DNA from 2 places in the Mangrovibacillus cuniculi genome. Region 1 is predicted to be linked to the other one. Evidence: a T-box and tRNA genes for the amino acid it is inferred to sense, from the RefSeq annotation. Region 1 holds a T-box; the other holds one or more tRNA genes.
The links. The T-box of region 1 lies ahead of tyrS (tyrosine--tRNA ligase). A T-box ahead of a tRNA ligase gene usually reads a tRNA of that ligase, here a tRNA-Tyr.

Region 1 (16,345 bases):
CAACATGGTCTGGAGCCTGAACGATTTATTGCAGTAGGATATGGTGATACCCGTCCTATTGTCCCGAATACGACAGAGGAAAACTGGTTAAAGAATCGCCGAGTCGAATTAATTATTTCGGATCCAAGTTATGAAAGCATAACGGAACCAGGGCAATAAATAAAGCCATTTATGAAATGATGTTACTTCATAAATGGCTTTTAGCGTTTCAGGTTATCTAGCCTCAGATCTAGGTTTAATTGGCTGCAATGCTCTTTTGGTCATTTCTCGATTCTTTTGTTCAATATCTAGCTTCCTGGGTACAGGCTTCATAATAGCGGGATCATCCCACCAAGAAGTCGGTAGTTTTACATTTGCTTCCTCAGTCCAGGAATCGATCCAACTACTTGGAATTGGGTTTTCTTCAGGAGATATAGCATTCATCTCCATCCAAATTAAAGCCCAAGCTCTAGGAACAACTCGCCAAATATCGTATCCGCCTCCACCAGTGGCAATCCATTTTCCATCACAGTATTTGTGAGCAAGTTCATGCGCTATAGCTGGAATACGATGATAGATGTTCATGGAAGCACATAAATGAGTCAATGGATCCCAAAAGTGAGAATCAGCACCGTTTTGTGTCAGAATAACGTCAGGCTTAAAAAATTCAGCTACATCTCTCACACTCTGTTCAAAGCATTCTAGCCACGAATCATCCTCTGTAAAAGCATCTAATGGGATATTAAAAGAAGTTCCGTACCCTTTTCCAACACCCCATTCATTCACATTACCTGTACCAGGAAACAGATAGCGACCTGTTTCATGAATAGAAAATGTGCAAACAGAAGGGTCGTCATAAAAAGTAAATTGAACGCCATCCCCGTGGTGAGCATCTGTATCAATATATAAGACTTTCGCTTGATACTTCTGCTGAATATAACGAATGGCCACAGAACTATCATTATATACACAGAAACCAGAAGCTCTACCCTTAAAGCCATGATGCAGTCCACCACCTAAGTGGAACGCATGCTTCACTTTTCCACTCATTACTAGTTCCGTTGCTGTCAAAGTGCCCCCAACTAGTAAAGAAGATGCTTCATGCATGTGAGGAAAAATTGGTGTATCTTCTGTACCTAATCCAAATGACTCTGCTTTCTCTTGCGATAGCTCATTTTTTCCCGCTTTCTTCACTGCTTCTATAAAAGAATGATGGTGTACAAGTTCTAACTCTTCTTCCGTAGCATGTCTTGGTAAATGAATTTGATCAGGTGAAAAAGCTTTCATTTTTTCTAGCAGATCATATGTAACTTTTAATCTAAGTTGATTAAAAGGATGAGTGGGGGAAAATCGATAGCCTAGAGCATCTTCAGAATATACAAGAGCAGTCTTATCCATTAGTTCTCCCCCCTTAATACATAAATCGATTTTTAAATCGTATTCGATCAAATTTTTCCATATCTTCTTGCTCAATTCTCTTTCCCTTGCGAACCATCAAACAATTAGCTGGGTGAGAACTAATTTCGGGATCATCGGTAGCCATATATTCTAATCCACCTGCATTCATCATCTTCTCCATGATTTTTCGATACTCCCATACATTCAAGCCAGTTCCTTTTAAGTCCCAATGCCAATAGTACTCTGTAGTAATAATAATATAATCTTCCATTGCATCATCCATCATGGAAACACGTAGGAGATGCTTTCCTATTGAAGCACCACGATAGGCACTAGCGACTTCTACAGCACCTAACTCAATTAAGTTCGCCATTTTACCTTCCGACCAACGTTCTAATGGATCAGGGTATAAGTACGTAACATATCCAATTATGGTGTCATGCAGTCGTGCAATAATGATTCTTCCTTCTGGTAAATCAGCAATTTCCATGAGTGCTTCCTTCTGCTGTGAAGCAGGACGGAATGCAACTAATCCGTCATGAAAGTTTAGTCGCCCAATTTCTCTTGATGATATTGGACCTTCCACGACAATTGTGCCAAAAGAAGACTTTAATTCGATTACATTATAACGTTTAACATGATCCATCAACCTGTATCACCTCATCATGTAATGTGGTTAAACGAAAAGGGTAAGCGTTTACAATATAACCTTATTATAACAAAGATTTCTTATGAAGAAGGATTTTTTCACTAAACATCGTATTATTTAATCTAGCAGTATTGTAATTATTGTAAATTTATATAATGGTTCTGAAAATTTAATCTTTAATTGGAACTGACTAGTAGATTCATGTATACTTAAGTTGAAATATCTTACATAAGGGGGAAGGGTCAATGAAAGTGGAAGCGCTACCAATTGTACCAGGTAATTATCAATTACCATCTTATGAAGAAGCACGAGAATCCTTCTCGTGGTCTGATGTTGAGTCGGTTTTTTCATGGTCTATGACGGGGAAAATGAATGCAGCTTATGAAGCGATTGATCGACATGCATTATCTTTTAGAAAGAATAAAGTAGCTCTATATTACCGAGATGAAAATCGTTCAGAGTCTTATACATTCTTTGATATGATGAAGAACTCTAATAAGGCTGCGAACGTTTTAACGCAATATGGAAACGTTGAAAAAGGAGATCGTGTTTTTGTATTTATGCCACGAACACCTGAATTATATTTTACGATTTTAGGAGCAGTAAAATCAGGAGCAATTGTAGGACCGCTTTTTGAAGCTTTTATGGAAGGAGCCGTAAAAGATCGTCTAGAAGATAGCGATGCAAAGGTGTTAGTTACAACACCTGAATTAATGGAACGAGTGCCATATGATCAATTACCTGCACTAGAGCACATCTTCTTAGTGGGAGATGGAATCGAGGAAGAGGGGAAGTTCCTTGATTTGAACAAACGAATGAATGAAGCAAGTACTTCGTTTGAACCAGTATGGATGGAGAAGACAGATGGATTGCTTCTTCATTATACATCTGGCTCTACAGGAAAACCTAAAGGTGTACTTCATGTTCACCAAGCAATGGTACAACATTATCAAACTGCTAAATGGGTATTGGATCTGCAAGAAGAAGATATCTATTGGTGTACTGCTGACCCTGGATGGGTAACAGGAACAGTTTATGGTATTTTTGGACCATGGTTAAATGGTGTAACAAATGTCATTGTTGGTGGAAGATTTAAACCAGAAAATTGGTATAAAGTTATTGCATCACTTGGGGTAACAGTTTGGTATAGTGCGCCAACTGCTTTCCGTATGTTAATGGGAGCGGGGGATGCTTTAGTAAAAGAGCATGATTTATCTTCTTTACGCCATGTATTAAGCGTTGGAGAACCTTTAAACCCTGAAGTGGTAAGATGGGGAATGAAAGTTTTTAATAAGCGTATTCATGATACGTGGTGGATGACGGAAACAGGTAGTCAATTAATTTGTAACTATCCATCTATGCCAATTAAGCCAGGTTCGATGGGAAAACCTATTCCTGGAGTAGAAGCTGCTATTGTGGATGATCAAGGTAATGTACTTCCACCAAATAGAATGGGGAATCTAGCTATTAAACGTGGTTGGCCATCTATGATGCATACGATTTGGAATAACGAAGCAAAGTATGAATCTTATTTTATGCCAGGTGATTGGTATGTGTCAGGAGATTCCGCTTATATGGATGAAGAAGGGTACTTCTGGTTCCAAGGACGAATTGATGATGTCATCATGACGTCTGGAGAACGCGTTGGTCCATTCGAAGTAGAAAGTAAGTTGGTAGAACATCCTGCTGTTGCAGAGGCAGGTGTTATTGGGAAACCAGATCCCGTTCGAGGGGAAATCATTAAGGCATTTATTGCTTTACGTGAAGGGTATGAAGTGACGGATGAACTAAGCGAAGAAATTCGTCAGTTCGTGAAAAAAGGTTTAGCTGCACATGCAGCACCAAGAGAAATTGAATTTAAGGATAAACTTCCGAAAACAAGAAGTGGCAAAATCATGCGCCGAGTATTAAAAGCTTGGGAATTAGATTTGCCAACAGGTGACTTAAGTACAATGGAAGATTAAAAAAAGCTGAAACGACTAATTTTAAGTCGTTTCAGCTTTTTTCGTTACTCAGGATTATCTTCCGGTGGGGTACTTGGATCGGTAGGATCAGTAGGCTCTTCTCCGTTTCCATCCCCATTTCCATCTCCAGGATTTTCTTCATCTCCTCCACCATCTGTTGGTGGGTCGGCAGGAGGGTTGCTCTCTGGTGGTTTTTCTTTAGGTGGTTTACTTGTTGCTGGTGGATCCGCTGGTTTTGATTGACCAAATGTTAACTGATTTGAATTAGCAGATTCTTTTCCGGCAACATCTACCGCTCGAACCACATACGTTCCACTAGATACGGTCAATCTTCTTTCCTCTCCAGCTTTAACGGCTGCTACCCTTGTTATTTTGCCACCATCCACTCGGTAGACATAGTAGCCAACAACATCAGGACTAGTAGAAGGAGTCCAAGCTAATAAGGAGTTTCTAACAACTGCATTAACGGTCTGTGGTACTGAACCGTCATCCGAAATAGTATCATCTGCAAGTATAATATTATTCCATTTTGGGTTATCTGGAAGTAATGTTTGTAAGTCTATTTCTTGTCCATTTGTTAAGGATTCTACATACTCAGGGGCTAACAATAAGCCTTTTTGTACAAACTCTGCAGGTGTAGAATCTAAAGCAATATACTTTTTATCACCAATCGTTACATAGTTTGTGTTGATTAAACTGTCATCTGTCTTCGTTGGAGCGAATTTAGCATTAAAAATGTCGGTTTCTACTAAACCAGCTTGCGAACATGCTTCAGATGGTAACAGACCAGAGATGGCACAGTAAGAACGACGAACAATTCCCCCTGGCATCTTAAATTGCTCATTAGGATCTACTACCTCTGGTTTTGCTTCATACGCTGCATTAATAAGCCTACTCCATACTGTTAAGTTTCTTCTGGAAGCACTTTCTACACCTCTAGCTTCTAGTGACCGTGGTGTTTTATATCCTAACCAGGTTCCGAAAGTAACGTTTGGATTTGTTCCAACGAACCATACATCTTTTGTTTCTTGTGAGGTACCAGTTTTCCCAGCCCAGTCGGAAGAAAAGGCAAGTTGTCCTGGAACGGAACCAGCAGTCCCTCTAGTAAGAACGCCTCGCATGACATCTAATGTTAAATAAGCTGTTTGTGGACTAAAGACATCCACAGGTTCTGGTTTATGTTCAAATAATATATTTCCTTGCGTATCTTCAATTCGTTCAATTAAATATGCATCGATAAACTTTCCTTGGTTTGCAAAGGTTGCGAAGGCATTAACGTTTTGTTCAACCGTTACACCGTTTGTTAGGCCACCAATAGCGACAGCTGGACCACTGTCATTTGCATCATCTATTCTTGAGAACCCCATCTTCTTTAGGTATTCAAGTGGTGATTGATTAATAACTGTTCTATATTGCTGAATCGCAGGTATATTATATGATTTTTCTAATGCAAAACGAGATGAAACTAATCCATGGAAACGATTATTGTAGTTACCTGGTTCATATGGTGGTTGCCCAGGAATTTGTATCGTTACTGGTATATCTGCCCAAACTGTTCCTGGACTAGCTTCTCCTAGTTCATACGAAACGGCATAGGATAATAAAGGTTTCATAGTGGAACCATTCGAACGATAAGCTTGCGTCGCATGGTTGATTTGACTCGTTTCAAAGTCACGACCACCTGTAAAACTTAAAATCTTACCAGTAGAATTTTCTATTAAAATACTTCCTACTTGAACAGGTTGTTCCTCCGCTTCACCGTCCTCATTTGTGACAGTAACAGTTGGTCCATATCCTTGATAAGAATCTTTTGCTTCTTCCATTTTATCGAAAATCTGTTTATCGATTGTTGTATGGATACGATATCCATTTTGTCGTAACGCACGAGAAGCCAGTGTCTCATAGCGTCCCATCTCAGCTTCATCTTGATCTAACTGCTCTCTTGTTATCCCATTTTGTTCTGCAAGAATATACTTCAGAATGTGCTTAGAACGTTCTTCGATTTCAGCTGAAAGCCAAGGATATCTTTCATTAGAAGTAGCGATAGGCTTAGCTAAATTAGATTTGATGTCGTAGGAAATTGCTTCATTAAATTCCTTTTCCGTAATAAACTCTTCTCTTTTCATTCTTTCTAGTACTGTTTTCATACGATCGATAGAAGGACTTAAGTCTTGTTTCACTTCCCCTTTATTCGTAAATGGTGTATAGCCAAATGGACTTTGTGGTAATCCGGCTAAATAGGCAGCTTGGGGAAGGGTTAAGTCTTTTGCTTCGACTCCAAAAACTCCTTTGGCAGCGGCTTGAATTCCTGCAATATTACGACCATTAGCATTACGCCCAAAAGTGGAGACATTTAAGTAAGCTTCTAATATTTGATCTTTTTCAAAGAATCTTTCTAAACGTAAAGCTAAGAGGATTTCTTTTGCTTTACGATCAAAGGATACTTCGTTTGTTAATATTTGGTTTTTGATTAATTGTTGTGTTAAGGTAGAACCACCTGTTTGAACGGAAGAGTTCGTGAATTCTTGTATTAATGCACGAGCAATAGCTTTAGGCACAACGCCTTCGTGCTCAAAGAAATATTCATCTTCTGTTGCAATTAATGCTTCTCTTACATAAGGGGAAATATTCTCAAGTGATACTTCTTCACGTTCTAGGTCTGTTCTCATTTTTCCTAGGTACACATTATCTGAGAAGTATAATTCAGAAGTTTGTTCGTAGTTGTAAATATCTCTCTCCATACTTTCGTAGGAACGAATAGGTTCTTCTTTTACTAATGATGCAAAATATCCGGCACCGGTTGCTCCTACAAATGCAACACCTAATGTAGCCATTACAAAGAAAAGTAATAGCACATTCCCAATAACACCGTATGTAATACGAGCTTTTTGACTGACTCGCTTCTGCTTTAACCAAGTTGATATTCGTTGTAAACTAGCATGCAAATTTGCTCTATTCATGTCGAATCCTCCTTAGAACAGATTAATTATAGCATAGTTCACTACAGCTGTTGACAAAGATTATGCTTCTATCTATAATTTGAGTAACTTTTATATCGAGCGTAGAAAGGCTAAGTAAATATAAACGACCCTGTTAAGAAAGACGATGGTAGCTGCGAATCGTCCATTCGTTTATATTGAATTACACCCTGGAGCATTAGTTTGCTAACGTGAACTAACGTTTAACCTTCGTTACAGGTTTAAAGCGAAAACTTTTTAAAGTTTTAAGCTGGGTGGTACCGCGCTTTCAAGCGTCCCTGCATTTATTGTGGGGGCGTTTTTTGTTACGTGAAGTAACAACTCAGTGTTGGCCACGTGACGTGGCCTGCCCTTAACTGAGTATCCTTAATGTAATGATCACTAAGCAACCAAACCCAACCAAAGCCAGTTGCAGAAGTGGCCTGCCCTTAACTGAGTATCCTTAATGTAATGATCACTAAGCAACCAAACCCAACCAAAGCCAGTTGCAGAAGTGGCCCGTACTTAACTGAGTATCCTTAATGTGAGGACACTAAGCAATAAACTCAAAACAAACTTAGCTGTAAACGTGACCATTACATTTCTAAAAGTAAGTAAACAAATCATTCAGATAGAATTTTAAGGAGGCATTTTGATGAATTTAATACAAGATTTAAAAGACAGAGGAATTATTTATCAACAAACAGATGAACAAGGAATGCAGGAACTTCTAAATAAAGAAAGTGTTTCACTATATTGTGGGATTGATCCAACAGCAGATAGTATGCACATTGGTCACCTATTACCTTTCCTAACGTTACGCCGCTTTCAACAAGCTGGTCACCGTCCGGTTGTGCTAGTTGGAGGAGCTACAGGATTAATTGGAGATCCAAGTGGTAAATCGGAAGAAAGACAACTCCAAACGTTGGATGATGTAAAACACAATGTAGCTTCCATTCAAGAACAGTTAAAATCAATTTTCACATTTGAAGGAGACACAGGTGCAATCATGGTGAATAACTATGATTGGATTGGTGCAACGGATATGGTTACGTTCTTACGTGATATTGGGAAGCACATTGGTGTGAACTACATGTTAGCGAAAGATACAATTGCAAATCGTTTAGAGACGGGAATTTCTTTCACAGAGTTCACGTATACAATTCTTCAAGCTATGGACTTTATGCACCTTTATGAAAACCATAATTGTCGTCTTCAAATCGGAGGTAGTGATCAGTGGGGGAACATTACTACTGGTTTAGAGCTTATTCGTAAAACACAAGGAGAAGGCGCAAAAGCATTTGGCATGACAATACCACTAGTAACAAAAGCAGATGGAACAAAATTCGGTAAAACAGAGAGTGGAGCTATTTGGTTAGATCCAAAGAAGACTACGCCGTACGAGTTTTACCAATTCTGGATTAACACTGCGGATGCTGATGTGGTGAAATACTTGAAGTTCTTCACATTCCTTTCTATGGAAGAAATTAATGAGTTGGAAAAGAGTGTAGAAGAGGAAGCGCATCTACGAAAAGCACAAAAAACATTAGCGGAAGAAATGACGAAATTAATTCACGGTGAAGAAGCGTTGGCACAAGCAATTCGCATTTCAGAAGCGCTTTTCAGTGGTGACATTAAGTCTCTATCTGTAGATGAAATTCGTCAAGGATTTAAGGACGTTCCTACGTTTGTAAGTGAGGAATTAAATCCAGGTTTAGTTGATTTACTTGTTGCTGCAAAAATTAGTCCATCTAAACGTCAAGCTCGTGAAGATGTACAAAACGGTGCTGTTTATGTAAATGGTGAACGTATGACGGACGTAGGTTCTGCACTTACTAATGAAGATCGTCTAGGCGGAGAATTCACTATAATTAGACGTGGTAAAAAGAAATACACGATGATTCGTTTTTCATAATTCAGTTAATGTAAAAACCATTCTACGGAGAAGTGTGATACGCTTCTTATAGAATGGTTTTTTGATGTGTCTTGTAAATAAAATAGCGTATTTTATGGAAAGGAGAGATAAAGTGTTTTATGCACTGCTTGCAGTAGTCTTATTGATTCAAGTAGCTTTATTGTTTGCTATATTCACTTCTGTTTTTAAGAAAAATGTAAGGAATGGTATAGTCTTTTTGACTATTTTACTCATAGTGTTTAGTTATCAAACATGGACAGCATTTCAGTTTTTCCCGTTATTGGGTTGGTTTACTTTAGGGTTAATTAGTATGATGGGTAGTATAAGTTTTATAGTTATCCGTCGATGCTAAATTATTTCTTCTTAAATTGTGGCTTAGAGCCGAAGCCGTAGGAAGAGAGAAGGAAGGTATACGGCTTTAAGCCGAAGCCGTAGGAAAATATCCAAAGAAATGGCTCTCATAGGCACAACCACATACTTGTAAAGTAACTCAATCCTTTATTTACCTAATCCTTCATTGATCCAACTTGTAATAGTAGACACGATTTCCTCTTGCTGTTCTTTAACACTGATTCCTGCTGTATTATCACCTTTTTGCTCTCCATATACACCAAATTGTGCATGGTTTCCACCTTTTATTTCATGAATGATTGTATTTTTAGATAACAATCTTGCATTTTTTTCTATTTCTTCGTAAGTTGTTAATCCATCTCGTTCTCCATAAATACTTAATATTGGAAAATTAGTATTAGAGAAATCACTTTTTCCACTTGGATAGGAAGCCAATAAAATTAATCCTTTCAAATTATCTTGCTGTTCAAAAGCAAAGCTTGCAGCTGCCACACCACCAAGTGAATGTCCGCCAATGAACCACTGATCAATGCTTTCATGGTTATCAATAATACCCTTAGCTTTATTTACATTTGTTATCGCCAAGTTTAGTGGCATGGAAGGTATAGCTACCATAAAACCACTTTCAGATAGTTCTTGCCCTAAATAAAAATAAGCTTCTGGCTCTACTTTGGCACCAGGATAGATAATGATACCTATATCACTCTCTTTTTCCGGTGTAAAAATATACGTACTGTTCTCTTTCAACGGAACTTCCTCTAACATTGCTGATAGATTCTCCGTTCCTTTATATGTCATCTGCGTCCAAATAAAAAAGCTAGTAAGAGTAAGGAATATAACTCCAATAATGAAAAGGGATAGCAGTCTACTTTTTTTCATACAGCACCTCTATCACATTAAGATGAAAAGAATCCAGTGATTAATTTAAACAAATCTTGTAATACCCCATATAAAACAGCTAAATAACAAACCGATGCTAGGCTATAAAAAGCCCATTTTACTAATTTTTTGGCTTTTTTCATATGTCACCCCATATAATTGTTTTTTTTAGTTTTCCCATACATATACAAAACATTTCAAGGGTGAGAGATTTACTATTGTATAGAATATTCATTATCCAATTATAATGGCAAAAAAAATCCCCTGAAACGTTGTTGAAACAACATTTCAAGGGATTTAGGTGCATTACTCTGCCATCTAGAAAGATTAACGAGAGTAGAACTCAACGATAAGAGCTTCGTTGATATCAGCAGGACACTCAGAACGCTCTGGTAAGCGAGTGAAAGAACCTTCTAATTTATCAGCATCAAAAGTTAAGAAGTCAGGTACGAAGTTGTTTACTTCGATAGCTTCCTTAACGATAGAAAGGTTACGAGATTTCTCACGAAGAGTAATCGTTTGACCTGCTTTTAGGCTGTAAGAAGGAATGTCAACGCGCTTGCCATCAACCATAACGTGACCGTGGTTAACTAGCTGACGAGCTTGACGACGTGTACGAGCAAGACCTAAACGGTATACTACGTTATCAAGACGAGCTTCTAGAAGTGACATGAAGTTGTCACCGTGTTTACCTTGAGCTTTACCAGCTTTATCGAATAACGTGCGGAATTGACGCTCGTTTACACCATACATATGACGAAGCTTTTGCTTCTCTTGTAATTGTAAACCATATTCTGAGATTTTCTTACGTTGGTTAGGACCGTGTTGTCCTGGTGCGTAAGGGCGTTTTTCTAATTCTTTACCTGTGCCGCTTAGAGAGATTCCAAGACGACGAGACAGTTTCCAAGCTGGACCTGTATAACGAGCCATGAGAGACTCCTCCTTTTTGTTTTTATTTTGTTGTAAAATAAAAACCGGCAATCATCAGCGTCATGAGTATACTGTTTTCATGTAACTTCGCCCTAGCAGCAGCGGGTTACGGGTTACACCTCACTTAGAGGAACAGTATAGAATCATCAAACCGTGATACTAGGCTGCATTATTTTACACAACGAACATTATATAATCTATAAATGCTATAGTCAAGGAAAGATATAAAATTAAGGAGAAGTAGAATGATAGAAACCAAAAAAGAGAAGCAATGGAGATTTATTTTTATTGGAGTTTCTATACTGATTGTGGTCTTAGCTTTCCGATTTCAACAACTAACATCGAGTGAAATACCTAAGCAAGAGTGGGTTGCGGAAAATAGTGCCTACATCTACTTTGTTCAATCCATGAAAAAAGGAGAAATAACACATATTTCTCTTTATCAAGTAGATAAAAATCACCAGTACAAAACGGTATTATTTGATCAAATTGAAGAGTCGTCAGATATAAAAGAGATTTATATTGATGCATATTTCCAAGAAACTTTTATAAAAACCTCAGAGTCTTATTTCGCAGTAAGTGAAAAGGGTATTAAAAAAGTTAAAGCTCCAAATAGTAAAAAAAAGGCAACAAAGAGAATCCCCTTTTCTGTAGAAAATAACCGTAAACTTTATATAAAAGAGAGTAATCTATCCTATGAATTACCCCAAAGTAGCAAAGTACTAGATATCATTAAAGGAAATGAAATTTATCTTATTTTTACAGAAACAGATTGGATAATATTAGAAAGGTAGAAAAAACCAACTGATAGTCCGAAAGTATGTATTTCAACCACAAAAATTTTATCGTATATGCTATAATAGGATAAATGAACTATTTTAAGAGGAAAAATAAACCAATAGGTGATTTCAAATGAGTGAAGTTAAATGGAATATGTGATCTTAAAATACAAAGCGATGCTTTATGAACTTTCAACAAACGAACAATCCCATAGTTCTTCTCGTTATTTATTAAAACCTTGGTCGGAAGGTGTGCAAGGATTATTAAATGCACCAATACATCTTTGTATTGGTAAAATTGTAGATCAACGTGTAGAAGATTTGAGATCCATTTTCTTTAGTGGACCATTATCTTATCCATATGATATAAAGTTGAATGAATTTTACAAGTGTAAAAATAGTTCCTACACGTTTAGTTACACAGCACATTCTTCAAACGTAGTGTTCTCCTTTCCTTTCATTAATAACAACCACTTACTTTTAATCTTAGAAAAAAAGGACTTCACTTTATACTCAGAGTTGTTCTGGCAAGAGTTCTGTAAAGAGACTATGAGGTTCTTTCAAAGAATTATTTTCATTCAAGAAAGAATAGAAGATGAACGTCGCTATAAAGAGTTGTATAGGGTGACGGAAAAATTTCATTCTTCAATGGACGATCAGCTAGTTTTAATGGAACTTATGAATACATTAAAGAGAGTGTACCATCGGTTTGACTATACATTACTACTAACAAATCAATATGAAAATATAGATGGATTACCAGTTACCTATTTTGATTTTGATTCAGCTAATCTTGCAGTAATGGAAGCATTTACAGGTGGCGTATCAACTTTTGAAAAAATTCCTGGAGAAGTCACTTTATTTTATGCGCCATTACGTGGGAAACAAGGTGTATATGGCGTATTACAAGTAGAAACACCCTTTCATTCTCCTTATTTAGATACGGAAATAGAATTTATTCGTTTACTTGCTGATACAGCAGGGTCTGCTCTAGAAAATGCTAAGTTATATAAACAATCAAAGAAACTTATCTCAGATTTACAACTTATCAATGAAACTTCCCATCACTTAAATCGTAGTTTGCGACTTACGGACACGCTTACCTTTTTAGGAAAACAGATAACAAAACATTTTCATTCTACCTCTTATGGTTTCGTATTGTTGCATCATGGAGAGTTCCATGTTGATGGAAGCGAACCATTTATGAATGAAGATGTTTCAAGATATCTAGAGCACATTATGAAGAAAATGAAACAATTTCCAGATAGTATATTTATGGTTGATGTTGAAGCAAAACTGGATTGGACGGAAGCTCCATACAAGTCTGTTATGGCAGTGCCAATGATGCAATCGGGAGAGATGATGGGGGTTTGTATTGTACTTCACAAAGAAGCCTATGCCTATACCTTTGAAATGTTTAAATTTCTCCAATCCATTATTGATCACTCAACTTTAGCTATTCACAATTCGATCTTGCGAGATGAATTGGAACGCTTAGTCTCCACAGATTATTTAACACAACTATATAACAGGAGTTATCTGGACAAAATGATGGGTGCTTCCCTTGAAAGAGATGAGTGTGGGTCGTTTATTCTAATTGATATCGATGATTTCAAATTAGTAAATGATACACATGGTCATCAAGTTGGTGATGAAGTAATTGTACAGGTGGGTTCTATTATGCAAAAGATTCTTGGATTACAAGAGTTTGGCGCACGATGGGGTGGAGAAGAGTTAGCGATATACTTACCAAATTGGAAATTAGAAAAAGCTGTCCTTTTAGCAAATGAACTGTCCACTCGAGTAAGAAAAGAAATTCAGCCAAGTATTACTATATCCTGTGGGGTTGCTTATTGGGACAAACCAAAAGAACAAGTGAAAAATGTCTTTCATCGAGCAGATACTGCCTTGTACTTCGCAAAAGAAAATGGAAAAAATCAAGTAGTATCACAAACTGAATTTTAACCAAGATAATAAGAAGAGCTGTGAAAGGTGGCGGCACCACCTTTCACAGCTCTTTTCCACATTGTTATAGAAACCTCAATAACGTTTCACAGAACTTTTCTAATTGAACTCGATCTACTTCGTCAAAACGAGCAAGTTCAGGACTATCAATATCTAAAACTCCGATAACTTCACCATCTTTTACAAGTGGAACAACAATCTCTGACAAAGAAGCCGCATCACAAGCAATGTGTCCAGGGAATTCGTGAACATTAGCTACTAGCTGCGTTTTTCCTTGTTCTGCTGCAGTTCCGCAGACGCCTCTCCCTAAAGGAATTCGAACGCAAGCTGGAAGGCCTTGGAATGGACCTAAAACTAATTCTTTTCCGTCCATTAAGTAGAAGCCTACCCAGTTAACTCGATCTAAGAATTGATTTAAAAGTGCTGCTGCATTGGATAAGTTTGCAATTTGATTTGGTTCGCCTTCTAAAAGTGCTTCTAACTGTTTAATAACAGTTGCATATCTAGCTTCACGTGAACCAGAATAATTTTCGACATGGAACATACTAATCATCCTCCAATTGACAAAATACGTTCTTCTTCTCGTGTGAATCATCTTACAATGCTATTTCTGTCGAAAGATTATAGCAGGAATAAAAGAGTCAAAGTAAGAAGGTAGTAAATACGTAATTGCTCTTTTTGCAACTATACATGAAATGAAGGAAATTGGGAACTATTTAGCTTCCAATTAGGAGGTGCGACGATGGAAGATAAAAAGGCACAAATTATTCATTCAGCAATACAGTTGTTTCAAGCAAAAGGGTATGGTGGAACATCTGTCAGAGATATAGCGACGAAAGCAGAAATGAATGTTTCATTAATAAGTTATTATTTTAATAATAAAGACGGACTTTTACGGAATATTTTTTTGTTGTATTTTGAAAAGTACTTTCAAACTATCGAAGAAACTGTTTTTAAACATTCCGATAAAGAAGATAGTGAATTTATCTATGAATATATTCATGCGATTTTATCTTTTCATGCGAAAGAACATGTTCTTTCTAGATTTGTCTTGCGTGAAATGGCTACAGATACTCAATTAGTAAGGGAGTTAACAGCTACATATTTAATGAAAGAGCGACAATATTTTATCTCCCTTTTTCACAAGATTCCTGTTCAAGACACTCCTGCCATACCGGATCGGTTTTTATTATTACAATTTAAATCCATGCTAATTATGCCATTTTTACAAGCACAATACGCAAGAGAAGTGTGGCAACTCTTCCCTAACGAACCATACTTTGTTGATCGTCATACACAAGTAATTATGCAATGGGTTACAAAAACTTGGGTTTTGCCACCAAAACAAAGATTAAAAGTGGCGTATTAATTCACGTAGTTCATTTGTAACGCCTTGTGCTAGCCCATTTGGATGATGTGCGTCAGAACCATATACACATGGTATTTGCATGGACAATGCTTGTTGAATAACGGATATAGGAGGATAAACCTCTTTGCAATATGGTTTAACTATTCCAGCTCCATTACAGTCTAGCTGATAATTATATTTTTGTGTTTCTTGTAGAATGGTACCCCACCATTCTTTTTCTTTTGTCTTATACTCTTTTGAAACAGGGAAAAGTTCCTGGAATTTGTGTACAAGCGTGATATGTCCGAGTCTTTTGGGTTTAAATGAACCTAAGTCAGCGTGAATACTAGCTAAGATGGACTGGTAGTATGTATCGTAAATTCTCTCTACACTTCCAAAAGATTGAATCATAACATGAAATGTATCTTCATGATAATCTAAACAAAACCATTGATTTTTGTCCTTTAAAAAATGAACTGAGAGGATACAATCATCAATCTGCATGCCATACTCGTTTAAGAAATCCTTGGTTTCTTCTTCCAATCCTTCTATATAATCTACTTCAAAACCACATTGAATAGTGATCTTATTTGCATAGTAATCTTTTAATGCTGTAACTTCTTTTATATAGAGAGGTACGTCTGCTACCGTCATAGCACTATCTTTTAACGGTGTGGGGTCTGTGAATGACGTTGGAAGTGGTGCATGCTCTGTAAAAGTGATTCGTTCAAGTCCTAAACGTATCGCTTTTTCTACATAAGCGGTAAGAGATTCTTTACTTCCATGTGGGCAAAAAGGGGTGTGGATGTGGCCGTCACGCTTCATGAAAATCGCTCCTTTATACGATACTTTCTTATAAGTTAGTTAATTTGAAAAAAATATGCAAAATAACGTCAAATTTTGTCTTTGTCATGGTATCATTAAGACATTATTTTAATCTACAGTAAAGTAGTTAAAGAGAAACGTGCGAGTATGGAACAGGGGGCTTACGATGGAAATATTCATCGGTGCAATAATCACAATCATTGCCATTATTATCTATACACAAATTAATAAACGTAAACGATTTAAAGAGATTGATGATTTAGATCAATTTAAAAAAGAACTAATTAATCGCCCGGTACTAGATGAACTTTCTAAAGTGAAATCACTGAACCTTACTGGGGAAGCGGAAGAATGGTTTGAAAAATGGAGACAAGAATGGGATGAAATTATCACAGTTCATTTCCCC
Region 2 (16,345 bases), 960 kb from region 1:
TCGAGTAGACTGCACAATTGCCCGAGGGCCCTCAATTGTCATCGTGACCGTTGATGGAGCTCCTGTCACTACAAAGTTTTCATTATCGTAAATAACATCCACTGGTACTTCTTCAATCACTTCCAAGCTATCAGAACTACTAGCAGTCTGGGGAGATTGATCTTGGTCAAAATTAACGGATGAATACAGGAGTAATGCTAACAGTAGTGCCACTACTCTCATAAACCATTTACTTTCCATAAACTTATCAATCATTACGCTTCCCCCTCATCGAGAATAGTGAGGAGTTGTTTTGTTTTGATTTTGAAGAAGATAACAACTCTTCTGATAATAGACTCTTTAAATCTTCCACACTCAACCCACGATGTAGCTCACCATTTTTCGTTAATGACACTGCTCCCGTTTCCTCAGAAACAACAATGGTAATAGCATCTGTTACTTCACTTATTCCAATTGCTGCTCTGTGTCTAGTACCCAGTTCCTTTGAAATAAAGGCACTCTCCGAGAGAGGGAGATAACAAGCTGCTGCAGCAATTTGATTTTTTTGTAACACCACCGCTCCATCATGCAATGGAGTATTAGGTATGAAGATGTTAATTAGAAGTTCTGACGTAATTTTAGACTGAAGAGGTATTCCTGTTTCTATGTAATCACCTAATCCAGTTTCACGCTCGATTGATAAAAGCGCGCCGATACGACGTTTTGCCATATAGCTTATAGACGTACCAATATGGTCAATAATTAATTTCGTTTCTTCTTCTTCTTGATTGCCACTTCTAGCGAAAAGTCTTCCTCTTCCAAGTTGCTCTAATGCTCTCCTCAACTCAGGCTGGAAGATAATTATAATGGCCAAGAAACCCCACTCGATTACTTGTTCCATCATCGCACTAAGCGTATCAAATCCTAAGAACACACTAAGTGTTTGAACAATGATAATAACAAAGATCCCTTTTAATAGCTGAACCGCTTTGGTCCCCTTGATTACCATAATTATTTTATATATGACAAACCAAACTAATAATATATCAATGATGTTAGTCATGTAGTCTAACATCATAAAGTCTTCAAAAGGCATATTTCATCCTCCATCTATATAATCATCTTTTGATGCGTAGGAATAGGGGTATCTTTTTCATTATAGCATACTGGAAAATAAAAACGTAATTACGGTCATGTTACGAGTTAATGATAAATTCATGATGTAAATACCTTTCCTTAACTAAACAAAACCAGGTGAATCATCTATCCGACTCACCCGGTTTGTCCTACTTTTATGGCACAAATTGTTTTCCTAACTTTTTCATCTGGTACCACAACCATTCGAATGCTTGATCAATCTCCTCAATCTCACCAGTTACGGAACCAGCAGAAGCTAAGTATTTATCGCCATTTATAACAGTAACACTTCCATCTACTTTTCCTTCAATTTTGATGTTACCGTTTCGCACGATTACATCACCTTGAACCGTTTCACCTGGTGGAACCACTACAGTATCACCACTAGCAACCAAATTAGGTTGCTTTGTATAGGAGAACTCATCTGTTCCGTTCCAAGTAGTAAATAAACTGCCACCCATCAAAACAATAAACATAGCAGCCGCGGATAATAGAGGGTATTGTTGTAACCATCTCTTTGCACCGATACGTTTTTTCTCTTTCGGTAGTTTATCTAATACATTCTGTGTGAAATTATCTGGTGCACTAATATGAGAAGTACTCTGGACAAGTGCAATAACTTTTTTCAATTCATTAAAATGCTCTAAACAGTCCTGGCATTGATTTAAATGCGCCATTAACTGTTGTTGTTCTTCTACCGATAAATCGCCATCTAAATAATCATGCATAGCATTGATCATTTCATCTGAACATCGCGTCAAGGTCTTTCACCTCTTTATAAGTGTCTTAATCGTTTGCGAAGCGCTTCTCTTCCTCGGTGTATACGCGTCTTCACAGTTCCAAGAGGCATATCTAATATTTCACTAATCTCTTGTAAAGGCAATTCTTCCATATACTTTAATAAAATAACTGATCGATACTTTTCTGGCAATTGCATTATCTCTTGTTGTATTGTATGACCTATCTCCAATTGTTCTACTTCTTCATCAGGTTTTAATTCCGTAGAAGCAATTTGAGAATACATCGTTAAACCTTCCGTCCCTGCAACCTCTGCATCTAAATAGTAATCAGGCTTTTTCTTTCTGATACGGTCAATACATACATTAGTGGCTATCCGAAACAACCACGTGGAAAATTTCCGATCAAGATGATACGTATGAATATTTACATATGCACGAATAAACGCTTCTTGTGCCATATCTTCCGCTTCATGACGGTTACCAAGCATTCGATAGCATAATTGAAAGACTTTATCTTTGTAAAGTTCAACAATTTCACCATACGCATTCTGATCACCAGCTAATACCTGTTTAATTCTCTTCTTTACTAGTAAGTCCATTTTCTATACCCTCCGCCTCTGCGGCTACCTTTTATACGTATAGGTTTCAAAAAAGTTTCACCGTTCTAAAAATAATTTATAGGTTTATTCTAACAAATTTTTACTATATATGTTTGTACTTTTTGTAAAAAGGGGATAAAGTATATATATACCATTTGCAGGAGGAATGACTGATGAAGAGTTTAGAAGAACATATTGAATATTGTCGTCAAAAGATGGTGAAACTCGCTTCAAAGTATTCCTTTGCACACTCAGAAGTAGTTGCAGCAAGTGTAGAACTAGATCAACTATTAAATCAACTATGGCTAGAAAATAATAAAAAGAATGTCAGGAAGTCCTGACATTCTTTTTTTGTTACGTGAACAGTAACCACTCATTTTCAGGTGTGTTTTCTTTCTATCACAAAAGCTTCTCACCAAATAAAGAGCCAATGAGAGCAACTGCTGTAGCCGCAGTTTTGTTTTTCTCATCTAGAATAGGATTTACTTCTACAAATTCAGCTGAAGTAATTAACTTTGACTCTTCTAACATCTCCATAGCCAAGTGACTTTCTCTATAAGTAGCTCCACCTGGAACCGGTGTTCCTACCCCTGGTGCTTCTTGTGGATCCAACGCATCTAAATCTAAAGATAAATGCACCCCATCTAGATTCTTTTCTTTTAAGTAACTGATAGTTTCATCCATTACTTGAGTCATTCCAAGACGGTCTACCTCATGCATGGTATATACCTTAATTCCTTTTTCCTTAATTAACGTTCGTTCTCCCTCATCTAGAGATCTTGCTCCAATGATAACAATATTCTCCGGTTTTATTTTTGGAGAATCACCGTGTATGGAAGTTAAAGTCGGGTGACCTATTCCTAAACTAACCGCTAGTGGCATCCCGTGTATATTACCAGATGGAGAGGTTTCTCCAGTGTTTAAATCTCCATGTGCATCATACCAAATAATCCCTAAATTACTATAATGCCTTGCTAGCCCAGCAATTGTGCCCATCGCAATACTATGGTCCCCACCTAGTACTAAAGGAAAGTCCCCTTCAGTAATAACTTTATCAACCGTTATGGCCAGCTCCGTATTCCCTTTAGCAACCGCTTTCAAATTTCTCAAATTAGTAGAAGGGTCTTGCACTCTTTCAGCTGCTTCAATTAAAACATCCCCTCGATCTCTTACTGTATGACCGATGTTTTCTAAACGTTCTACTACACCTGCATATCTGATAGCACTAGGCCCCATGTCTACTCCACGTCTCATTTGACCTAAATCCATTGGTACACCTATTAAAGAGATTGATTTCATGAATGTTTCCCCCTTTTTATCTTTCTTCTATTGTAAGAGTAAATAGGAACATGACTCAACTCAACAAAATTTTGCATAACTATTCAGAATATATAATTTTATATTTAGTCGTTTTATATCAATCTTAGCTTGTATGGTGAAGTATAGAGAGACAATTCTCCAATTTGTCCATTCGGTATATGTAGGGTCTGCTTCTAGCGCCACTTTTAAAAATAAATTTCTTTATGTCCATAAACTTATTACTGAGGGGAAGTGTGAAATGTTCTTATGCTTTCTCTCATTGTTATCTTGGTGCATGAGTGCTTGTAGGGGCCATATTCTTTTCTTGCTAAGGGTTTTCTCGCGCCAGATGGGCATAGATAGCTTCTATTCTCTTCTCACGGCGGATTTCCTCGAGCCAGATGAGTATAGAGCGCTCCTATTCTCTTCTCACGGCGGATTTCCTCGCGCCAGATGAGTATAGAGCGCTCCTATTCTCTTCTCACGGCGGATTTCCTCGCACCAGATGAGTATAGAACAACACCTTTCAACTCACATACCTGTAATCTTCATAAAAGAAAACCTATTTAAGATCCCATTACGTATCTCTTTTGTACAAAGTATCATTTTTAATTAAATAAAGGAGACTCATCTAAGAGTCAACCACATCACGTGACTAACGATGAGTTGTTATTGATCACGTAACAAAAAAACTAGCCTACAAAAGTAGACTAGTTTTATGTGATGAGCCATGAAGGACTCGAACCTTCGACCCTCTGATTAAAAGTCAGATGCTCTACCAACTGAGCTAATGGCTCTAAAATTGGCTGGGCTAGCTGGATTCGAACCAACGCATGACGGAGTCAAAGTCCGTTGCCTTACCGCTTGGCTATAGCCCAATAATGTGATAGTAATAGTTTAACCAGAGTAAAGTATACTATGCATAACCAATTACTGAATTAATAGTAATAAAAAAACCTCTATTAAAGGTAAATAAGTGGTGGAGGGGGACGGATTCGAACCGCCGAACCCTGAGGGAGCGGATTTACAGTCCGCCGCGTTTAGCCACTTCGCTACCCCTCCACTTGGATGGTGCCGGCGATAGGAGTCGAACCCACGACCTACTGATTACAAGTCAGTTGCTCTACCAACTGAGCTACACCGGCAAAATATATGGTGGAGGATGACGGGATCGAACCGCCGACCCCCTGCTTGTAAGGCAGGTGCTCTCCCAGCTGAGCTAATCCTCCATATTTTTAATATGTATAAATGGTGACCCGTACGGGATTCGAACCCGTGTTACCGCCGTGAAAGGGCGGTGTCTTAACCGCTTGACCAACGGGCCAGTAAAGTGAAATTAAATAAGCTTCCAACCGGGCTCGAACCGGTGACCTCTTCCTTACCATGGAAGTGCTCTACCTGCTGAGCTATGGAAGCAATGGCTCCGCAGGCAGGACTCGAACCTGCGACCGATCGGTTAACAGCCGATAGCTCTACCACTGAGCTACTGCGGAATCATATAAGCCTGGCGACGTCCTACTCTCACAGGGGGAGATCCCCCAACTACCATTGGCGCTGAGAAGCTTAACTGCCGTGTTCGGGATGGGAACGGGTGTGACCTTCTCGCTATCGCCACCAGACATTATTGCTTCAAATCTCTTTTGTCTCTTAAGACAAAATTTATTTTACTATATTTGAAGAAAAAATCAAGTGTTTTTTTCACCTTTATTCCTTCAAAACTAAATACTGCGCGCCACCAAAGCGTATTGCCGAGAATCACCAAGTTTGACTTGGTTAAGTCCTCGATCGATTAGTATTCGTCAGCTCCACATGTCGCCATGCTTCCACCTCGAACCTATCTACCTGATCATCTTTCAGGGATCTTACTTCTTACGAATGGGAAATCTCATCTTGAGGGGGGCTTCATGCTTAGATGCTTTCAGCACTTATCCCTTCCGCACATAGCTACCCAGCGATGCCTTTGGCAAGACAACTGGTACACCAGCGGTGCGTCCATCCCGGTCCTCTCGTACTAAGGACAGCTCCTCTCAAATTTCCTACGCCCACGACGGATAGGGACCGAACTGTCTCACGACGTTCTGAACCCAGCTCGCGTACCGCTTTAATGGGCGAACAGCCCAACCCTTGGGACCGACTACAGCCCCAGGATGCGATGAGCCGACATCGAGGTGCCAAACCTCCCCGTCGATGTGGACTCTTGGGGGAGATAAGCCTGTTATCCCCGGGGTAGCTTTTATCCGTTGAGCGATGGCCCTTCCATGCGGAACCACCGGATCACTAAGCCCGACTTTCGTCCCTGCTCGACTTGTAGGTCTCGCAGTCAAGCTCCCTTGTGCCTTTACACTCTACGAATGATTTCCAACCATTCTGAGGGAACCTTTGGGCGCCTCCGTTACCTTTTAGGAGGCGACCGCCCCAGTCAAACTGCCCACCTGACACTGTCTCCCACCCCGATAAGGGGCGCGGGTTAGAAGTTCAATACAGCCAGGGTAGTATCCCACCAATGCCTCCACCGAAGCTGCCGCTCCGGCTTCCAAGGCTCCTACCTATCCTGTACAAGCTGTACCAAAATTCAATATCAGGTTGCAGTAAAGCTCCACGGGGTCTTTCCGTCCTGTCGCGGGTAACCTGCATCTTCACAGGTACTATAATTTCACCGAGTCTCTCGTTGAGACAGTGCCCAGATCGTTACGCCTTTCGTGCGGGTCGGAACTTACCCGACAAGGAATTTCGCTACCTTAGGACCGTTATAGTTACGGCCGCCGTTTACTGGGGCTTCGGTTCAGAGCTTCGCGTGAGCTAACCCCTCTCCTTAACCTTCCAGCACCGGGCAGGCGTCAGCCCCTATACTTCGCCTTGCGGCTTCGCAGAGACCTGTGTTTTTGCTAAACAGTCGCCTGGGCCTATTCACTGCGGCTCTCTCGGGCTTTCACCCTATCAGAGCACCCCTTCTCCCGAAGTTACGGGGTCATTTTGCCGAGTTCCTTAACGAGAGTTCTCTCGCACACCTTAGGATTCTCTCCTCGCCTACCTGTGTCGGTTTGCGGTACGGGCACCTTCTTCCTCGCTAGAGGCTTTTCTTGGCAGTGTGAAATCAGGTACTTCGGTACTATAATTCCCTCGTCATCACAGCTTGACCTTACGGTAACGGGATTTGCCTCGTTACCAGTCTTACTGCTTGAGCGCACATATCCAGCAGTGCGCATACCCTATCCTCCTGCGTCCCCCCATTGCTCAAACGGAAGAGAGGTGGTACAGGAATATCAACCTGTTGTCCATCGCCTACGCCATTCGGCCTCGGCTTAGGTCCCGACTAACCCTGAGCGGACGAGCCTTCCTCAGGAAACCTTAGGCATTCGGTGGAAGGGATTCTCACCCTTCTTTCGCTACTCATACCGGCATTCTCACTTCTAAGCGCTCCACCAGTCCTCCCGGTCTAGCTTCGACGCACTTAGAACGCTCTCCTACCACTCACACCAACGGTGTGAATCCACAGCTTCGGTGATACGTTTAGCCCCGGTACATTTTCGGCGCAGAGTCACTCGACCAGTGAGCTATTACGCACTCTTTAAATGGTGGCTGCTTCTAAGCCAACATCCTGGTTGTCTAAGCAACTCCACATCCTTTTCCACTTAACGTATACTTTGGGACCTTAGCTGGTGGTCTGGGCTGTTTCCCTTTCGACTACGGATCTTATCACTCGCAGTCTGACTCCCACGGATAAGTCATTGGCATTCGGAGTTTGTCTGAATTCGGTAACCCGATGGGGGCCCCTAGTCCAAACAGTGCTCTACCTCCAAGACTCTTACAACGTGAGGCTAGCCCTAAAGCTATTTCGGAGAGAACCAGCTATCTCCAAGTTCGATTGGAATTTCTCCGCTACCCACACCTCATCCCCGCACTTTTCAACGTGCGTGGGTTCGGGCCTCCATTCAGTGTTACCTGAACTTCACCCTGGACATGGGTAGATCACCTGGTTTCGGGTCTACGACCTCATACTCATTCGCCCTATTCAGACTCGCTTTCGCTGCGGCTCCGTCTTCTAAAACTTAACCTTGCATGAAATCGTAACTCGCCGGTTCATTCTACAAAAGGCACGCTATCACCCATTAACGGGCTCTAACTACTTGTAGGCACACGGTTTCAGGATCTATTTCACTCCCCTTCCGGGGTGCTTTTCACCTTTCCCTCACGGTACTGGTTCACTATCGGTCACTAGGGAGTATTTAGCCTTGGGAGATGGTCCTCCCGGATTCCGACGGAATTTCACGTGTTCCGCCGTACTCAGGATCCACTCAGGAGAGAACAAGATTTCGACTACAGGGCTTTTACCTTCTCTTGCGGACCTTTCCAGGTCGCTTCATCTACCTCGTTCTTTTGTAACTCCGTATAGAGTGTCCTACAACCCCAAGAGGCAAGCCTCTTGGTTTGGGCTGTTCCCGTTTCGCTCGCCGCTACTAAGGGAATCGCGTTTGCTTTCTCTTCCTCCGGGTACTTAGATGTTTCAGTTCCCCGGGTCTGCCTTCCAACTCCTATGTATTCAGAGAAGGATACTGTTCCATTACGAACAGTGGGTTTCCCCATTCGGAAATCTCCGGATCGAAGCTTACTTACAGCTCCCCGAAGCATATCGTTGTTAGTGACGTCCTTCATCGGCTCCTAGTGCCAAGGCATCCACCGTGCGCCCTTATTAACTTAACCGTTAATAATGCTATATTTTTTTCTTACCATAATGGAAAGAAATCTTAAGATGGCGATTCTCGGTTTTAATTGCTTTGGTGTCTTACAGTATTTAGTTTTCAAAGAACAAAAGTTTTGATGGATTGAACCATCAAAACTAAACAAACCAATGTATGTGCCGAACGTCAGTACTTCCGAAGAAGTACTGTTCCGTAATATATCCTTAGAAAGGAGGTGATCCAGCCGCACCTTCCGATACGGCTACCTTGTTACGACTTCACCCCAATCATCTGTCCCACCTTAGGCGGCTGGCTCCAAAAGGTTACCCCACCGACTTCGGGTGTTACAAACTCTCGTGGTGTGACGGGCGGTGTGTACAAGGCCCGGGAACGTATTCACCGCGGCATGCTGATCCGCGATTACTAGCGATTCCAGCTTCATGTAGGCGAGTTGCAGCCTACAATCCGAACTGAGAACGGTTTTATGGGATTGGCTTAACCTCGCGGTCTTGCAGCCCTTTGTACCGTCCATTGTAGCACGTGTGTAGCCCAGCTCATAAGGGGCATGATGATTTGACGTCATCCCCACCTTCCTCCGGTTTGTCACCGGCAGTCACCTTAGAGTGCCCAACTGAATGATGGCAACTAAGATCAAGGGTTGCGCTCGTTGCGGGACTTAACCCAACATCTCACGACACGAGCTGACGACAACCATGCACCACCTGTCACTCTGTCCCCTGAAGGGGAACGCCCTATCTCTAGGGTTGTCAGAGGATGTCAAGAGCTGGTAAGGTTCTTCGCGTTGCTTCGAATTAAACCACATGCTCCACCGCTTGTGCGGGCCCCCGTCAATTCCTTTGAGTTTCAGTCTTGCGACCGTACTCCCCAGGCGGAGTGCTTAATGCGTTAGCTGCAGCACTGAAGGGCGGAAACCCTCCAACACTTAGCACTCATCGTTTACGGCGTGGACTACCAGGGTATCTAATCCTGTTTGCTCCCCACGCTTTCGCGCCTCAGTGTCAGTTACAGACCAGAAAGTCGCCTTCGCCACTGGTGTTCCTCCACATCTCTACGCATTTCACCGCTACACGTGGAATTCCACTTTCCTCTTCTGCACTCAAGTTTCCCAGTTTCCAATGACCCTCCACGGTTGAGCCGTGGGCTTTCACATCAGACTTAAGAAACCACCTGCGCGCGCTTTACGCCCAATAATTCCGGACAACGCTTGCCACCTACGTATTACCGCGGCTGCTGGCACGTAGTTAGCCGTGGCTTTCTGGTTAGGTACCGTCAAGGTACCGCCCTATTCGAACGGTACTTGTTCTTCCCTAACAACAGAGTTTTACGATCCGAAAACCTTCTTCACTCACGCGGCGTTGCTCCGTCAGACTTTCGTCCATTGCGGAAGATTCCCTACTGCTGCCTCCCGTAGGAGTCTGGGCCGTGTCTCAGTCCCAGTGTGGCCGATCACCCTCTCAGGTCGGCTACGCATCGTCGCCTTGGTGAGCCGTTACCTCACCAACTAGCTAATGCGCCGCGGGTCCATCTGTAAGTGATAGCCGAAGCCACCTTTGAATCATCTGTCATGCGACAAATGATGTTATTCGGTATTAGCCCCGGTTTCCCGGAGTTATCCCAATCTTACAGGCAGGTTACCCACGTGTTACTCACCCGTCCGCCGCTAACTTGCGGGAGCAAGCTCCCACAAGTCCGCTCGACTTGCATGTATTAGGCACGCCGCCAGCGTTCGTCCTGAGCCAGGATCAAACTCTCCAATAGATGTTTGATTAGCTCATAAAAAACTTGTTTTGTTGTTTCATAGAAACAACTGAATTAAACGTTGGCACTTGGTTTGTTTAGTTTTCAAAGTTCAATGTTTGCCGCTCGTTTTCAGCGACTTTCTTAATATACTCGATGTCTCACTTAAAGTCAACAAGTATTTTAAATTATTTTTTCGCTTTCAAGCAACTCGTAAGTGCTCATCAGCGACGAATAATAATATATCACGATAGGATTTTAACGTCAACATTATTTTAATAAAAAATTAACTTTCTTTTTTCTGCTTTTGCTTTTTAGTTGGTAGGATGTATTGCATACACTCTTTATGAGTTGCTACACGTCTAAATAAAGCAAATAGAATTGTATACCTTTCTTCCATTGCTCTCTTTACAATATGATCAATACGAGTATCTTTTAAATCAAATAAAATTTCATCCATCTCTCTTTTTAACAGATACTGAATTTCCTCAACTTCTCTATTATTGACTAACAAACCCAACATTGCACACGCACCCCTTAGTTGTAATACATATAGTATTTTCCAATTGATTACTTTTAATCACGAAAAATTAATAATTAGCATATTTAGAGTGTTTGTCCACATATATGTACTACAAAGACTGTTTAAGGGGTTGGTTTTCATGAATTCTTTCTTCGTAATTAATGGTTCCAAAATGAAAAGAGGACTGCTAGTAGTCCTCGTTGCTTTCTTTACTGCACTATTTGTGTATACACAAACCGTTTCTACTACTACTGTATTTAAAACGGATAATGGAACCAGAGCTGTTTATTCTGGTAAAGATGGTATTGCACTCACATTTAATATTGGATGGGGTGACAAGCAAGCCGTACCAATAATTGAGCAATTAGTTTCCGAAAACGTTAAACAGGCCACTTTCTTTTTATCAGGTTCTTGGGCGGAAAGACATCCTGATACAGTGGAACTCATCAAGAAAAGTGGGTTTGAAATCGGATCTCTTGGATATGCTTACGTTGATTACACTGATTTACCAGACGATAAGATTAAACGTGATATTTTAAAATCACAAGAAGTTTTCACGAAATTAAACGTAAAAGATGTAAAACTACTTAGAACACCTACTGGTCATTTCAATGAAAAAGTTATTTCTATTAGCGATAAGTTAGGATTTAGCTTAATACATTGGAGTATTACAACAGATGACTGGAAAAACCCAGGAGTAGATAAAATTGTTGAGAACGCTTCTAAAACAAAAAAAGGAGACATTGTTTTGTTACACGCATCGGATGCTGCCAAACAAACTTCCAAGGCACTCCCTGAAATCTTGAACAAATTAAAAAACAAGGGTGAGTTTGTTACAGTAAGTACACTTCTTTCTAACGGAAACATCAAAACAAAATTAGTACCTTAAGATTGAAAATCAAACTACACCAGGATCTCCAATAATTTCTGAAGCACTCTTTAGAATGCAAGCAATATCACAAGATTGGTAAAGAGTAGTTAACGTAACATAAAAAAGACTGTCGCAATTGCGACAGTCTTTTATGCTTGTGCAGCTTTCCTATCTAAGCGTTCTTTAGTAGCTTTCTTAGACAGTTCAATATAATGTGGCAATCTTAGTAACTGATATCCGTTGCAAATAATCAGTGTAGATACCATTAAGTAAACATAGCTCATTTCATTACTTCGAAATGCTGGCAAAGCTTCTACTAATGTAGCTACCACCATAAAGAAGAATGCTGAGGTAAACGTATGTCTTGCTTGTTGTCTTTTAACTAGAGCAATCATTACACAAATCACCGCAAAAATTGCTGCAAAAGTTACATAAGAACTTAGACCTTCGCCTTCGTCTGCAAAAGCATTGTACCTAAGATATACTAAGTCGAATAGAGCGACCCCGATGATAACCCACTGAACACCGTTCCATAAAGACGGCCCTTTAAATATCCCTAAACCAAAGCGGTGTATAGTTAAATATGAGAAGAAACCCATTTGGCTAATCACACTAAAGATAAACCCTACACCAACAAGCCATAAAAATGCCGTTATAATTTCCGAAATTTCTACATTAACAAAGTGTGTAGAAAACTCGTCCCATCTGAATATAAAACCAAGCACTCCAGATGTAAGCCCTCCCAAAAAAAGAGTGGTTACAAACAAACGAACCCAATATCTACTCGTCACAATCGTATCCCCCGTGTTGTAAATTTCTACATTTATTTTACCATACCTATAGAAAATTTGGGCTCTTTCCTCCGCTTCCGAATAATTTTTCTTCTTTGTCGAATGATAGTACTACATTCTTTATGTAGAGAGAAGGGACATAAGGTGAAGAAAAATTTTTACTTTATCATGGTAATTGGTATCTTTTCTACTTGGTTAGCTGCATGTTCGGGTGGAGGAGAAGAAAATAGTGGGCAAATGGATTATGAACAAACGAAGAAGATGATTGTTGATATATTAAAGACCGATGATGGAAAAAAAGCAATTGAAGAAATTTTAACGGAAGAAAAAATGAAACAACAACTTATTATGGATCAAGCAATTGTACAGAGTACCATAGAGACTACTCTTACCTCTGAAAAGGGTACGGAGTTTTGGCAAAAGCGATTCGAAGATCCAAAGTTTGCTGAGACTATGTCTAAAAGCATGAAAAAAGAAAATGAACAACTGTTAAAAGACCTATTGAAAGATCCAGAATACATGGAACTGATGATTAACGTAATGAAAGATCCAGAATTTGAAAAAACTATCATGGATGCTTTAAAAAGCAAAGAATACCGTGAACATCTTCAAACAGTTGTGACAGAAACACTTAACCTACCTACTACACAAGTCCGTATGCAAGAAATTGTGTTAAAAGCAGCGGAAGAAATGGCTAAAAGCGGTGAGTCTGGTGGTGGCAGTGGTGGTGGTGGTTCTTCTGAAGAAGGTGGTAGTGAAGAAAAAGGAGCTGGACAAGAGGGTGGTTCTTCTGAAGAAGGTGGAGGCAGTGGCGGGGGATAACCCTAATATCTACTTCTAATTAAGTTATTTAGATAATTTATAACCATGGCATGCTATTTAACGTTACATTTGAAACACGAAGAAAAACCCCCTCTCTACTTATAGAGGGGAGGTTTTTTTAGTTGGTATGGTTAATTACTTTTTTAGCAATTTCCGTATAAATTTTTCCTGTAGGATGATCTTGTCCATATACAGAAGGTGCAAAATCTTCTTCGTTCCAGTCAGGTTGTCCCAATGGAATTTGACCTAAAAGCTCTGTTTGAAGTTCATCAGCTAATTTAGGACCCCCACCTTGACCAAAGACAAATTCTTTTTCCCCTGTCTTCTTACTTTCATAATAAGCCATGTTTTCTACAACACCAATAATTTCATGATCTGTTTGTAGAGCCATTGCACCAGCTCTTGCAGCTACAAACGCCGCAGTTGGATGAGGAGTAGTAACAATTATTTCTTTACTAGCAGGAAGCATAGAATGCAAATCAAGTGCAACGTCTCCTGTCCCTGGTGGTAGGTCAAGTAGTAAGTAGTCTAATTCTCCCCACTCTACTTCTTCAAAAAACTGATTCAACATCTTTCCTAACATTGGTCCTCTCCAAATAACCGGCGCGTTATCCTCTACGAAGAAGCCCATGGAGATCACTTTTACCCCTTGTCTTTCCACAGGAATAATGCGGTCACCACGTACGACTGGACGTTTTGTAATCCCCATCATATCAGGTACACTAAACCCATATATGTCAGCATCCACTAGCCCCACTTTTTTACCTTCTCTAGCAAGAGCAACAGCAAGGTTTACAGAAACGGTAGATTTACCTACGCCACCCTTACCACTTGCTATTGCCACAAACGTCGTTTTACTTAAAGGAGATAATAGCCCTGCACCAGTTTGGCCTCCTTGTAAACGGAACGATTCTAATTCCTCTGGAGAAAGATCCTCAAATCTAATGCCTACTGTATTAGCACCTGCATCTTTGACCACTTGAACCACTTTTTGCTGAAGAGCCATTTGTTCAGGAGTGCCCGTTTTGGCTATCCTCACTTTTACACTAACATGGTTCTTCTCTTCTTTAATACTTACGGACTCTATGCCGTTTGTTTCACTTAATGGTTTATGTAAGAACGGATCTTCTAATGCTCCGACTTTTTCACGAATAATTTGTTCCGTAATCATATGTACCCGCCCCTTGTTTGTATTCGTTTTCATTTCCATTATAGCACATGCAAGAAAAGAATCCGACTATTCTGGCTTTATAATACAAAAAGGGGCTATTCTTTACTTTAAAGATGCTGAGTTAGGTTGATAGTACTCCATCACTCCTGCATAGATAGTTGCAGCAATTCTATCCTGGTATTTATCTTGCACCAAAAGCTCTCTCTCTGCAGGGTTGGATAAGAAACCAATTTCAATCAAGGCACCCGGTTTTGTCGTGTTCTTTAAAATAAATATGTTACTAACTGCTTTTGCGTCTCTAGTTGTATTTTCTAGTTGGCCTTTTAAATGATACTGAATGGCTTTTGATACTGCCTCACTTTCCTTCATATGCGGAGAAAAGAAAGCTTGAGCTCCGGACCATTTAGCAGAAGGTATAGAATTTAAATGGATACTTAAAAACATATCCGCTTCCGATTCATTTATGCGTTTTACACGCTCTTTTAAGTCTTCTACTTTTCTTCTCGAGTATCCTTTTGTATCTACATCAGCAAGGTCAGTATCATGTTCTCTTGTTAATATAACTAATGCACCTTGCTCCTGAAGGTAATCTCTTAGCTTAAGGCTAACCTCTAAAGCAATATCCTTCTCTAAAGCACCCACTTTACCTGCACCACCATCTACCCCACCGTGACCTGGATCTAAATAAATAATTTTCCCAGACAGAGGTAATTGTAGGCCATTAAACGTGTTATTTTTATCAAACTGAAATTGCAAAATAAAAAAAATGACGCCCACTCCGATAATGAGCAGGACCCATTTTCGATTAAATCCTATCATGCCTGTCCCTCCTTTTTCTCCATAAACTATATGGAGTTAGGACAGGTTTTAGAAGTAAGATTTTATCGTAATCGAAGTTTTAAGCGTCTAGTACCTTTATCAACACCCTCTTTATACCAGTGGTCAACAAAGGGTTCACATACAAAGTAAATCGATTCATCCATTCCCCCATGATCCCCTATTTTCGCCCAGTACAACCAGAAGTTATAAAGTGTATCTGTAATATGCTTGCGTGTAGAAATGCTTTTTTTCTCTATCGCATCCTGTCTTTCCCCTTTGTGTAAAAGGTGACTAAATTGTGCCCCAAGCAGGTAAGCTTCAATCGCTACATCGTAACAACCTTCCACAACACTCTCTTGGAGAGGCTTACCTCCCATAACTTTCACTGAGCCAAAGTGATTCATTACACTTTCATGTATATGATTTAATGTTATTTCCTTAAGAATTGTTCTTTCCCATTTCCATTGCTTCTCTCTTCTTTTAGCAGTAAAGGATGTAATGACTGTCAATGTTGCTCCCTCCTTACCCTTAGTGTGGGCAAGTTAGGGTAAACCTTGTCATACAATAAATGGGACTTTGTTTGGTGTATGTGGAAGTTTTTAGAGTTGGTCGCTTTTCCCTTTATTTCGGTCGCTTCTTCATAAAGTTGGTCGCTTTTCCCTCCACTTCGGTCGCTTCTACGATAAGTTGGTCGCTTTCTCTTCTTTTCGGTCGCTTCTACGATAAGTTGGTCGCTTTCTCTTCTTTTCGGTCGCTTCTCCGATAAGTTGGTCGCTTTACCCGACATTAGTCTTGGATTTCTTCACATACCAAAAAAACCCACCATAAATGGCGGGTTTTTTGCATAACGATAATATAGATTAACGTTTTGAGAACTGAGGTGCACGACGAGCGCCTTTAAGACCGTATTTCTTACGCTCTTTCATACGTGGGTCACGAGTTAGTAAACCAGCACGTTTTAGGCCTGGACGATACTCAGGATCAACTTGTAGTAATGCACGAGCGATACCGTGACGGATAGCTCCTGCTTGACCAGTGTAACCTCCACCGTTTACGTTTACGTGTACGTCGTAAGCGCCAAGAGTTTCTGTTACGTTTAATGGTTGTTTGATTACTTCGCGTAATGCTGCGAATGGAATGTAGTTTTCAACGTCGCG

Region 2: it encodes a tRNA-Tyr, which carries the amino acid that the T-box ahead of tyrS (tyrosine--tRNA ligase) is inferred to sense. The anticodon was not compared.

The regions. Positions count from the first base shown of each region.
Region 1 covers NZ_CP049742.1:1,905,985-1,922,329, reverse strand. The annotation lists gene motS (flagellar motor protein MotS) at 1-159, shown strand, start outside; gene G8O30_RS09865 (acetoin utilization protein AcuC) at 214-1,377, opposite strand; gene G8O30_RS09860 (GNAT family N-acetyltransferase) at 1,391-2,023, opposite strand; gene acsA (acetate--CoA ligase) at 2,272-3,990, shown strand; gene G8O30_RS09850 (transglycosylase domain-containing protein) at 4,035-6,950, opposite strand; T-box leader at 7,044-7,251, shown strand; gene tyrS (tyrosine--tRNA ligase) at 7,603-8,862, shown strand; gene G8O30_RS09840 (hypothetical protein) at 8,975-9,214, shown strand; gene G8O30_RS09835 (alpha/beta hydrolase) at 9,361-10,092, opposite strand; gene rpsD (30S ribosomal protein S4) at 10,420-11,022, opposite strand; gene G8O30_RS09825 (hypothetical protein) at 11,268-11,816, shown strand; gene G8O30_RS09820 (sensor domain-containing diguanylate cyclase) at 11,949-13,766, shown strand; gene G8O30_RS09815 (GAF domain-containing protein) at 13,831-14,310, opposite strand; gene refZ (forespore capture DNA-binding protein RefZ) at 14,509-15,135, shown strand; gene hisJ (histidinol-phosphatase HisJ) at 15,118-15,939, opposite strand; gene G8O30_RS09800 (septation ring formation regulator EzrA) at 16,106-16,345, shown strand, end outside.
Region 2 covers NZ_CP049742.1:2,868,040-2,884,384, reverse strand. The annotation lists gene G8O30_RS14675 (CdaR family protein) at 1-255, opposite strand, end outside; gene cdaA (diadenylate cyclase CdaA) at 248-1,075, opposite strand; gene G8O30_RS14665 (anti-sigma factor family protein) at 1,272-1,856, opposite strand; gene sigW (RNA polymerase sigma factor SigW) at 1,892-2,455, opposite strand; gene G8O30_RS14655 (aspartyl-phosphate phosphatase Spo0E family protein) at 2,629-2,796, shown strand; gene rocF (arginase) at 2,855-3,754, opposite strand; tRNA gene G8O30_RS14645 (tRNA-Lys) at 4,479-4,551, opposite strand; tRNA gene G8O30_RS14640 (tRNA-Gln) at 4,558-4,632, opposite strand; tRNA gene G8O30_RS14635 (tRNA-Tyr) at 4,732-4,816, opposite strand; tRNA gene G8O30_RS14630 (tRNA-Thr) at 4,824-4,899, opposite strand; tRNA gene G8O30_RS14625 (tRNA-Val) at 4,908-4,983, opposite strand; tRNA gene G8O30_RS14620 (tRNA-Glu) at 5,004-5,078, opposite strand; tRNA gene G8O30_RS14615 (tRNA-Thr) at 5,098-5,170, opposite strand; tRNA gene G8O30_RS14610 (tRNA-Asn) at 5,173-5,247, opposite strand; rRNA gene rrf (5S ribosomal RNA) at 5,257-5,373, opposite strand; rRNA gene G8O30_RS14600 (23S ribosomal RNA) at 5,524-8,455, opposite strand; rRNA gene G8O30_RS14595 (16S ribosomal RNA) at 8,662-10,212, opposite strand; gene G8O30_RS14590 (hypothetical protein) at 10,478-10,714, opposite strand; gene pdaB (polysaccharide deacetylase family sporulation protein PdaB) at 10,854-11,603, shown strand; gene G8O30_RS14580 (KinB-signaling pathway activation protein) at 11,735-12,376, opposite strand; gene gerD (spore germination lipoprotein GerD) at 12,521-13,198, shown strand; gene G8O30_RS14570 (Mrp/NBP35 family ATP-binding protein) at 13,317-14,369, opposite strand; gene cwlD (N-acetylmuramoyl-L-alanine amidase CwlD) at 14,472-15,188, opposite strand; gene G8O30_RS14560 (DUF2521 family protein) at 15,251-15,697, opposite strand; gene rpsI (30S ribosomal protein S9) at 16,049-16,345, opposite strand, start outside.